DNA from 3 places in the Actinoalloteichus hymeniacidonis genome. Region 2 is predicted to be linked to each of the others. Evidence: riboswitches for the same ligand, from Rfam matches in the RefSeq annotation. Region 2 holds a riboswitch; each other region holds the start of a gene.
The links. Region 2 has a riboswitch for cobalamin ahead of BKA25_RS16580 (ribonucleoside-diphosphate reductase subunit alpha). Riboswitches for the same ligand answer to the same signal wherever they lie in the genome.
Positions count from the first base shown of each region.

Region 1: another riboswitch for cobalamin. It lies ahead of BKA25_RS13785 (hypothetical protein); the one in region 2 lies ahead of BKA25_RS16580 (ribonucleoside-diphosphate reductase subunit alpha).
Region 3: another riboswitch for cobalamin. It lies ahead of BKA25_RS27885 (CbiQ family ECF transporter T component); the one in region 2 lies ahead of BKA25_RS16580 (ribonucleoside-diphosphate reductase subunit alpha).

Region 1 is NZ_JACHIS010000001.1:3,391,059-3,394,327, reverse strand. Features, by position in the region: gene BKA25_RS13790 (hypothetical protein) at 1-1,244, opposite strand, end outside; gene BKA25_RS13785 (hypothetical protein) at 1,244-1,816, opposite strand; cobalamin riboswitch at 1,903-2,038, opposite strand; gene BKA25_RS28400 (carbohydrate ABC transporter permease) at 2,185-3,012, opposite strand; gene BKA25_RS13775 (carbohydrate ABC transporter permease) at 3,009-3,269, opposite strand, start outside.
Region 2 is NZ_JACHIS010000001.1:4,020,979-4,024,247, forward strand. Features, by position in the region: gene BKA25_RS16575 (metal ABC transporter solute-binding protein, Zn/Mn family) at 1-788, opposite strand, end outside; cobalamin riboswitch at 976-1,223, shown strand; gene BKA25_RS16580 (ribonucleoside-diphosphate reductase subunit alpha) at 1,352-3,269, shown strand, end outside.
Region 3 is NZ_JACHIS010000001.1:3,662,224-3,665,492, reverse strand. Features, by position in the region: gene BKA25_RS14975 (ABC transporter ATP-binding protein) at 1-91, opposite strand, end outside; gene BKA25_RS27885 (CbiQ family ECF transporter T component) at 88-1,185, opposite strand; cobalamin riboswitch at 1,424-1,575, opposite strand; gene BKA25_RS14965 (helix-turn-helix transcriptional regulator) at 1,704-2,597, shown strand; gene BKA25_RS14960 (ATP-grasp domain-containing protein) at 2,800-3,269, shown strand, end outside.

The DNA.
Region 1 (3,269 bases), 630 kb from region 2:
GGCTCCCCAGGAGCCCCCGGTCGGCCCGGCGCTCCCGGTACTCCCGGTACTCCCGGTTCACCGGGCTCGGGCGGTTCGGATTCTCGCGGAGGATCGGTCGGGGGAGGTTCCGGCGCGGGTGGCGGAGGCGGGTCCGTCGGTGGCGTCGCGGACAACCCGAGCAGCGCCTGCGAGGTCGAGCGGCGCAGCCGGTCCTGGTTGCCCGCGCGACTCCAATAGAGCGGGCCGTCCTCCAAGACGTCCAGATAGTCCTGTGTCGAGTAGGACACCGCGCCCGCCATGTCCCCCGGTGCGACGTCGGGGGGAAGCTGTACCGAACTCAGCCAGCCACCCGCCCTCCCGGCGGGCTCGGCTGCGCCCGCCGAGGTGAGGGCGAGCGCGGCCAGTCCGGTGCTGTTGGCGTTGAGGGTCTGCTCGATCAGCTGCGGCGAGGAGGAGTCGAAGCCGAATCCGCCGCCGGAGTGTTGCCGCTCGCGCAACCACCGCACACCCCGGTCCAAGGCCGCCTGGTCGCCGCCGACCTCCGCCAGCGCCCAGACCGCCATCGCCGTGTTGTCCACACTGACCAGTGCGTCGTCGGTCTCCGAACACGTCGATCCGACGTCGGCGACGGGCGGGGCGTTGCGGAATCCGCCGCTCGGGCACTGTTGGCGGACCAGGTAGTCGATGCTGGGTTGTTGATCGAGGGTCAGCCGCGCCTGGTCGGCGTGCTCCTGCATCGCCATCAACGCCAGAGACTGCGAGAAGGTGTTGGACAGGTCGCGACGAGGGTCGTACTCGCCGACGTTGAGATTGCGATAGCGCCCGTCGACGTCGAGGGTCGCGGACAACCGCGCGGGAAGGTCGATCGGCACGCCCTCGGAGTCCACCCCCCAATCGGTGGGGTCGACGCCCGCCCGAACGGCGACCATCAGGCGTTTCGCGACACCGCCGGAGACGGTGATCCGGCCGTTGTAGTACATCTCCCGCAGCGAGCGCACTCCCTGGGAGAAGGCCTCGCCATGCCGGTCGGCCGCGTGCAGCCCGATCAGGGTGTCCGCCAGCAGGCCACTGTCCGGCGTCCCCGGGGTGGTGGACGGGAAGACGTAGTCCAGTCGGACGAGTTCCCGTTCCAGGAACCCGGCCGCCGTGCCCGCCTCGGCGGATCCGACACCCGGTGTCGGATCCGCCGAGGCGGTGGGATGAACGAGCCCGACGATCAGCAGGAGTGCGCCTGCCGCGAGCCCGGAGCGGAATCGGACCATCAGGGCGCGGGCACCCAATCGGGATCGAGGGCCTCGGCCAGCGTCAGGCTCATCTCGTTCGGGTCTGCGGCGGTGCCCGCACCGAAGGAGAAGCCGAGGACATCACCCGACGGCGGGTCGTAGGTGTCCACGCCCTCGTCGGCGTAGCCCCAGGCCGTGCCGGTCACGTCGGGCACCCAGAACGCCCAGTAGGACGCGTCGGGCAGGAACCCGGTGCAGCTGTCGTCGGTCGCACTGGGCAGGCCGTCGATCCGACACAGGTACTGGTAGGGGCCCGCCTCGCCCTCTCCGACGCCGTGCTCGGGTGCGACGTCGACATCGGTCAGCGCGGCGAAGGCCGTGGCGGGGTCGAGGTCGGTGCACCGCCGGACCACCTCGCCACCGGCGTGCCCGGTGAAGTCGACGACCACCGTGACACCGCTGCTTCCGGTGCACGGCCCGTCGGTCCAGGCGGCGATACCGACCTCGTCGGGCAGCGGGTCGGCCGCAGCGACGGCGGGTGCGCCCGCCACCAGCAGGGCGCCCGCGAAGAATCCGGCTAAGACACGATGGATCGAACGACTCGAGGACATGGCCTGGAGTTCCCTTCGGTTCACCGCAGACCGCAGTCCGGAGCCGATCGGCTCCGAAGCTCCGCGCTGCATTCCACGACAGAGGAGCTGGACAATGCGGCACGATGGGCAGTCCGACTCGCACCTGCCACAGGCAGGCGCTCACGGTTGCGGGTCAGCGCCGGATTCGCACCGGCTTCCCCCATCGCGCAGCAGAAACTGCACCGTCCTCATTGGAGTGACGGCCGATTCGAACGTAACCCATCACCTCGCGCAGCGGAAGACGTCGGAAGCGTCGTTCAAGTGCTTCGCTGCCACTTCGAGACCGTGTCGAGTCGCCGCCGTTTCGTAGTCCGCTCCGACCGGCATCACGGCGGCGACGGATGTGGTCAGGCCTTGACGCTGCCCGAGGTGAGACCGCTGACGATGAAACGCTGGAACGCCGCGAAGATCAGCACGATCGGGACGCTGATCAGCGTCGCCACAGCCATCAACGATCCCCAGGCCGTTCCGTACCGGCCGACGAAGGAGTTCAGCAGCACGGTGACCGGCTGCACCGACTCCGAACTGGCCAGGGTGATACCGAAGACGAACTCGCCCCAGGCCAGCAGGAACGCGAAGGCGCCCGCCGCGATCAGTCCGGGACGCAGCACCGGCAGCACCACCCGCCGCAGCACGTCCACCATCGAGGCCCCGTCCATCCTGGCGGCCTCCTCCAACTCCATGGGCAGCGCGGCCATCAGCGGCCGCAGCACGATCACGGCGAACGGCAGCGTCAGCGTGGTGTCGGCCAGGATGAGCCCAAGGTGAGTGTCGGTGAGGCCGATGATGCGCATGAGCAGCAGCAACGGCGCCGCCAACACGATGCTGGGCAGCAGCTGGGCCACCATCATGGCCAACAGCATCGAACGGGAGCCCGGCACCCCCGTCCGAGTGATCGCATAGGTGAGCGGCGCGGCCAGCAGCAGTGTGAGGATCGTCGTCCCCAGGGCGATGATCGCGCTACTCAGCAACGCCTGCGTCAGCAGTGGATCGGCGATGGCCGAGGCGTAGTTCTCGCCCGAAGGCGGCAGCGGCACCCACTGCGGCGGGATGGCCAGGACGTTCTCCGGCCGCTTCAGACTGGTGGCGACCATCCAATAGAGCGGCAGCAGGAAGACCGCGACGATCGCCGTCGCGATGCCGGTGAGCAGCCATGGTCTGCGGGTGCGGGTCACCGATCGCCCTCCTTGCCGATCCGGCGGACGTACCAGATGGACACCACCAACGGGATCACCAACAGCAGCACCGTGATCGCGGCTCCCTCGCCGAAGCGGAAGAACTCGAAGAACTGCTCGTAGGCCAGCAGGGGCAGCACCCGGGTCGCGTCCACCGGGCCACCACCGGTCATCACGAAGACGATGTCGAAGGCCTTGAACGTGTAGATCAATCCGAGCAGGAGCACCGCCGCCGATACCGGGCGCATCAGCGGCAG
Region 2 (3,269 bases):
ATGTCGGACACCGTGGCCTCGTCCGCGGTGGAGATGCCCTGGATCGCCTCGACCCGCAGGTCGTAGGCCCGACCGAGATAGCGGAACGCGTCATGCGAGGTGATCAGGATGCGCCGGGACTCCGGGATCTCGGCGAGTCGGGCCCCGACCTCCTCGTGTAGGGCTGCGAGCTCGGCCCGATGTCGGTCCCAGCGGGATCGGTGCCTCACGGCGTGGCCGGGGTCGACCTCGGTGAGCGTGTCGGCGACGGACTCCAATGCATCGCTCCACAGTGCCACGTCGAACCAGAGGTGCGGATCGTACTCCTGCGCGCCGCCCGATTCGGCGGGCAGCAGCGCGGCGGTGGGCACGGTCTCGCCGACGAACACCACGCGGGTGTCCTCGGCGAGATCGTCGAGAACGGGTCGGAGCCCGGCCTCCAGGTGCAGTCCGACGGCGACGACCAGATCCGCTTCGCGAAGCAGGGTCAGATCGCCTGCCTGAGCCTGGTAGAGGTGCGGATCGACGCCGCTTCCCATCAGTCCGGTCAGTTCGATGTCGGAGCCGCCGATCACGCCGACCGCATCGGTGAGGAAGTTGGTCGTGGTCACCACGCGCAGTCTGTCGCCCGATTCGGCGTGATCGGCGGAGTTCCCGCCGCCCAGCGCCCACCCGGTGGCGGCGAGTACTGCGGCGATCGACGCCGTGATGCCGAGTGCGACACGCCGAGTTCGGCAGGTTCTGGCCCGTTGCCGGTCCCGCGCGGGAGCCTCGTGCTCACCGGGGACCTGATCCGATATCGGCTCCACCGCGCTCCTCTCGACCGATCACACCCGCACTATTGAGAATAGTTTTCACCAGAACCCGGGGTCGAATCGACTGTGACACCGCCCCGCGACCACGGATCCGCAGTCGTCTCGGCGCGTCACCCTAACCGACCGCCTCACGAAACACGCCAGGATCTTGGGGTGAATTACAGAGCGGACCCCAACATGTAGTCTCTCCCCCGCTGATGGTTCGTCACGGCCCCAACGGGTGCCACGACGAGGAGACAGGGAACCCGGCGGGAATCCGGGACTGCCCCGCAGCGGTGAACGGGAACGACAGCCGTCGCCGTCCAACTTGGACGGTGTAGCCACACTGGGAGACCTCCGGTCCCCGGGAAGTGACGGCCGTAGGACCGGTGAGAGACCACTCGCCGGATGCCCGTGAGTCCGAAGACCTGCCATCGGCGCGTGCCAACGCGCACGTCGTCCGCGGCCTCGAGGGTGGGCCGAGTGGACAGTGCCTGCCCCGCCATGCCGTGGGCCGGGCGCTGCCGCGCGCTCCTTCCTCACCGGGCCGATGCCATGCCGGCTACGAGGAGACCACCGTGACCGTCGAGTCACTCCGACCCGCCCGAACCGTCTCGGACGATCGCCGCGCGATCGCCGAGACCGCCGCCCTTTTCCTGCCCGGCACCGAGGCGTCGGCGGACCCCACCGAGCCGATGCCGCCCGGCGAGCATCCCGGTGTGCCCACCATCGATGTGCGCGCCGCCGTGGCCCGCGACATCGCGGTGCGCGGTACGGACGGCACCTCGAGCCCCTTGGACGTCGGCAGGCTCGCAGCGACCGTGGCACAGGCCTGTGCGGGTCTGGCCGGAGTCAGCGCACAGACGGTCTTCGATGAGACGCTGCGCAATCTCTACGACGGGATCGGCGCCGACGAGCTCGCGCTCGCGCAGATCATGTCCGCCCGCAGCATGGTGGAGATCGAGCCGCACTACTCCCAGGTCGCCGCACGGCTGCTGCTGGAACGACTGCGGGCCGAAGCGCTGACCTTCCTCGACCAGCCCGTTCCCGCCGCCGACTCCGAGGACATCGTGGCGGGTTACCCGGCCGCGTTCGAGGCCTTCGTCCACCGTGGTGTCGCCCTGGAACTGCTCGACCCGGCACTGGCCGAGTTCGACCTCGACCGGATCGGCGCGGCGCTGCGCCCACACCGGGACCGAGACTTCCAGTTCCTCGGGCTGCAGACGCTCTACGACCGGTACCTCCAGCACAGCGACGATGTCCGATTCGAGCTGCCGCAGATGTTCTTCATGCGGGTGGCGATGGGCCTGGCGCTGCGCGAGGACGACCGGGAGGGACGGGCGATCGAGTTCTACGAGCTGCTGTCCACCTTCTCGTTCATGTGCTCCACGCCGACCCTGTTCAACTCCGGAACCACCCGGCCCCAGCTCTCCTCGTGCTTCCTCACCACCGTCGAGGACGACCTGAGCGGGATCTTCCACGGGATCCGCAACAACGCGATGCTGTCGAAGTACGCGGGCGGGCTCGGCAACGACTGGACGCCGGTGCGCGGCCTGGGCGCCCACATCAAGGGCACCAACGGCTCCTCGCAGGGCGTGGTTCCCTTCTTGAAGATCGCCAACGACACCGCGGTGGCGGTCAACCAGGGCGGCAAGCGACTCGGCGCGGTGTGCGCCTACCTGGAGACCTGGCACGTCGACGTCGAGGAGTTCCTCGACCTGCGCAAGAACACCGGTGACGACCGGCGACGCACCCACGATATGAACACGGCGAACTGGGTCCCCGACGAGTTCCTGCGTCGTGTCGAGGCCGACGAGCAGTGGACGCTGTTCTCCCCCGACGAGGTGCCGGACCTGCACGATCGCTACGGCCAGGACTTCGCAACGGCCTACCGGTCCTACGAGGCGGCCGCCGACCGGGGCGAGATCAAGGTCTTCCGCCGGGTCCGGGCCGTCGAGCTGTGGCGTCGGATGCTGACGATGCTGTTCGAGACCGGGCACCCGTGGATCACCTTCAAGGACCCGTGCAACCTGCGGTCCCCACAGCAGCACATCGGGGTGGTGCACTCGTCCAACCTGTGCACCGAGATCACCCTGAACACCTCCGCCGACGAGGTCGCGGTTTGCAACCTCGGCTCGGTCAACCTCGCCGCCCACCTGCACCGGGGCCCGAACGGCGAGCTCGAGCTGGACCGGGATCGGCTGCGCACCACCGTCACCACCGCCGTCCGGATGCTGGACAACGTGGTGGACGTCAACTTCTACACGATCCCGGAGGCCCGTCGCTCCAACCTGCGGCACCGCCCGGTCGGGCTGGGCATGATGGGCTTCCAGGACGCCCTGTTCCGGCTCGGACTGCCGGTCGCCTCCGAGGAGGCGGTGGCCTTCGCCGACCGCAGCATGGAGGAGATCAGCTACCACGCGATCGCCGCGTCCAGCGAGCTGGCGGCCCAGCGCGGCAGCTACGAGACCTTCGCGGGTTCGCTGTGGAGCCGGG
Region 3 (3,269 bases), 360 kb from region 2:
GTTCGCCCTCGGCGATCTCCAGGTCGATCTCGGACAGCACCGGTCCGGTGTCGTCGTCGTAGCTGATCGACACCTGCTCGAAACGGATCACGCGGTTACCTCCGGCGGTGGGGCGAGCCAGGCGGGGGCGACCCCCGCGAGAATGCCGAGAACCGGTAGGAGCGTCGCCGTCGGCCAACTCGGCGGGCTCAGTGCGGGATGCAGACTCAGCGGGTCGAGCTCGGCGCCCACCACGAGCAGGATCACCGTGATCAGCCCGCAGATCACCACCGAGGTCTCCGGTAGCCGCCAGCGGTCCGGCCGATAGACGCTGCGCCGGATGCGACGGCCCGCCAACGCGAAACCCGAGCCGGCCAGGAGTAATCCGGTGACCGTGATCGCCGGGCCGAACACGGGTCCGGTACCGCCCAGCAGGCCGTAGACGCCGACGCAGACCCCCAACAGGCCGGCGATCACCAGACCACCGGTCCATCGGCGCGTTCTCGCCGGTGTGTCGCCGAGTCGGCCATAGCCCCGTGAATCCATGGCGGAGGCCAGGGCGAGCGATCGGTCCAGCGCGTCGGCCAGTACGGGAACGATGATCCCCCGCAACGCCCGCATCCCGCGTCCGCCGCCACCACGCAGCCTTCTGGCCCGCCGTACGCGTAGCACGCTCTCCATCAGCTGTGGCGCCACCGAGAGCGCGACGACCACCGAGGTGCTGATCTGGTACAGCGCGGCGGGCACCGCCTTGAGCATCCGTCGTGGATCGGCCAGTGAGTTCGCGGCGCCGAGACAGATCAACATGGTCGCCAGCCGGAGACCGTCGTAGAAGCCGCCGAGGACCTGCTCGGCGCTCACCGGGCCGAGGAGCCGGATCCCCGCCGCCGCCTCGGGAAGGGTGATCTCCGGCAGCGCGAACAGGATGTGCTCGCCAGCGCCGCCGCCGAAGACCACTCGCCACAACACCCGCATGATGACGACGAACACCCCGAGGTACACGTACATCCGGAAGGTCGCCGCCCACGGCGCACTCCCACGCCGCTGGACCACCACGTAGCCCGCGACCGTCAGGATCAGGCCCAGTAACAGCGGATTGGTGGTCCGACTCGCCGCCGCGGCCAGTGCCAGCGCCCATAACCACCAGGCTCCGGGATGCAGCGGGCGCGGCAGGGCGCTGCCCAGCAGACTCGCGACGCCGTTCACCCGGCCCGCCCGATCTCGATGCGGTGTTCGGCATGGTCGGAGCGTCTGGTCGGTTCGGCGGTCCGCGCTCGACCGCGCGGTGTCCTGCCCGGCCCACCCAGCATCGTTCAAGAACGCCTTTCCCGAGTGGGTCTGGGAAGAGGCGTCCGAACCGGCGGCATGCCTGCGGCGACCGGCGAGAGCCGGCGCAGACGCATGTCTGCCGATTCGGGCTCCCACCGTGGACCACGACAGTGTTTGAAGCCGCTCGTCTCCGGCGGGTGATCCGGCTCATCATGCGGACGGCGCACGATTCACGGTTGCGGGTCAGCGCCGGATTGTCACCGGCTTCCCCCGCCCGAGAGACGTATGGAGTTGTCGCCGTCGTCCACCGGCGGCAACCGGCGGGACAGGCCACCGAGCAGATTAACCCACGCTCTCGGCGATGATCCAGTATCGATCTCGAGGCGTCCGAGGTCCAGGTTGGGTGGGTGTGACATACCCACCTCGTCGACGTGCGGTGCCCCTACCGTGGGGATATGACGGGTAGCGGGTTGGGCGAGTTCCTCCGAGCGCGCCGCGCACAGCGGACTCCCCAGGACGCGGGTCTGCTGTACTCCGGGCAGCGCAAGGTGAGCGGGCTACGGCGTGAGGAGGTCGCCGTCCTCGCCGGGGTGAACGTCGACTACTACACCCGCCTGGAGCAGGGCAGGGAACGCAACCCGTCGCCGCAGGTGCTGGATGCGCTGGCCCGCGCGCTCGATCTCGGCCCGGCCGCGCGGGAGCACCTGTACCGGCTGGCGGGCTCGACGCCGCCTGCCGAATCGGCGATCGAGCCCGGCGTCGGCGTCGAGTTGCGCCAGTTGATCGACGGCTACCTCGCCACCCCGGTGTTCGTCATCAACCGCATGCTGGACGTGCTCGCCACCAATGCCCTGGCCGACGCGTTGTTCGCGCCGTTGCGTCCCGCAGGGAACCTGGCGGAGATGGTCTTCCTGCATCCGGCCGCCCGACGGTTCTACCCGCAGTGGGATCGAGCGGCCCAGGCCACGGTGGCCAACCTGCGATCGGCCTCGGGTTTCGCGCAGCACGATCCGAGATTCGAGTCGCTGATCGAGGCGCTGTCCGAGGGCAGTCCGGCGTTCCGCGAGCTGTGGGGGACCCACCAGGTCCGGGGTAAGACCCACGAGGCAAAGGACTTCCTTCATCCCGACGTGGGAGCGCTGACCCTGACCTACCAGGCGTTCGACGTGCGTGGCGCGGCGGGCCAACAGCTCGTGATCTACCACGCGGAACCCGGCAGCCGCAGTGCGGAGGCCCTGGGCATGTTGCGGGCCCTGCGGGTGGTCGAGCCGGAGTCGATCAGCGCACCGCATTCATCCGGAGTACCGATGGCGGCAGGAGACCTCGAAACGCGACTCCGTTTCGCGTAACGCCCGTGCAACCGAGGTAATCACCGTAAGTGATCGACATTGGTCACGAAGAGTGGTCGAATGGCGGTGGCGGGGCTTCACCGGCGTTCGCCAGCCGCCGCGAACACGGCCGATCGGACGGCTCGAACCCGCGACCCGAGACGACGTCAGGACAACGGTCGTCCGGGTGGCCGGGCTTACCGACGAAGGACGAGGCAGTCACATGAGGATCGCCGTCATCGGAGAGTTCCGCGCCGAGCGGGTCGTCGACTCCATCACCCGGTCGGGGCGGCACGATCTGCTGTTGCTGAGCCCCACCGACGTCACCGGCTACGTCGGAAGACGATCTCGCCACCGGCCCATCGTCGGATCAACCGAACAGGGCGAACTGGTGGACGCCTGGACCGAGGAACGCATCGAGTTGGTCGTGCCGAGTCTGTGCCCGATCGAGCAGGGTCGACTGCTGCCCACCCTGGCTGCGGCGGCCGAGCGGTGGCGCGGGTGCGGACGCCGGGCGGTCGTGCACTCGACGGCGTTCGCCGACCTGGTCACGGACCAGGCGCTGTTCCACCGGATCGCGCAGGACGAGAACTGGCCGGTTCCTCGGACCGTGATCTGCCGACGCCGAAGCGAGATCGAGGCGGCGGTCGCCAAGGTCGGCGGGTTCCCCGTCGTGGTCGAGCAGGCCACGGC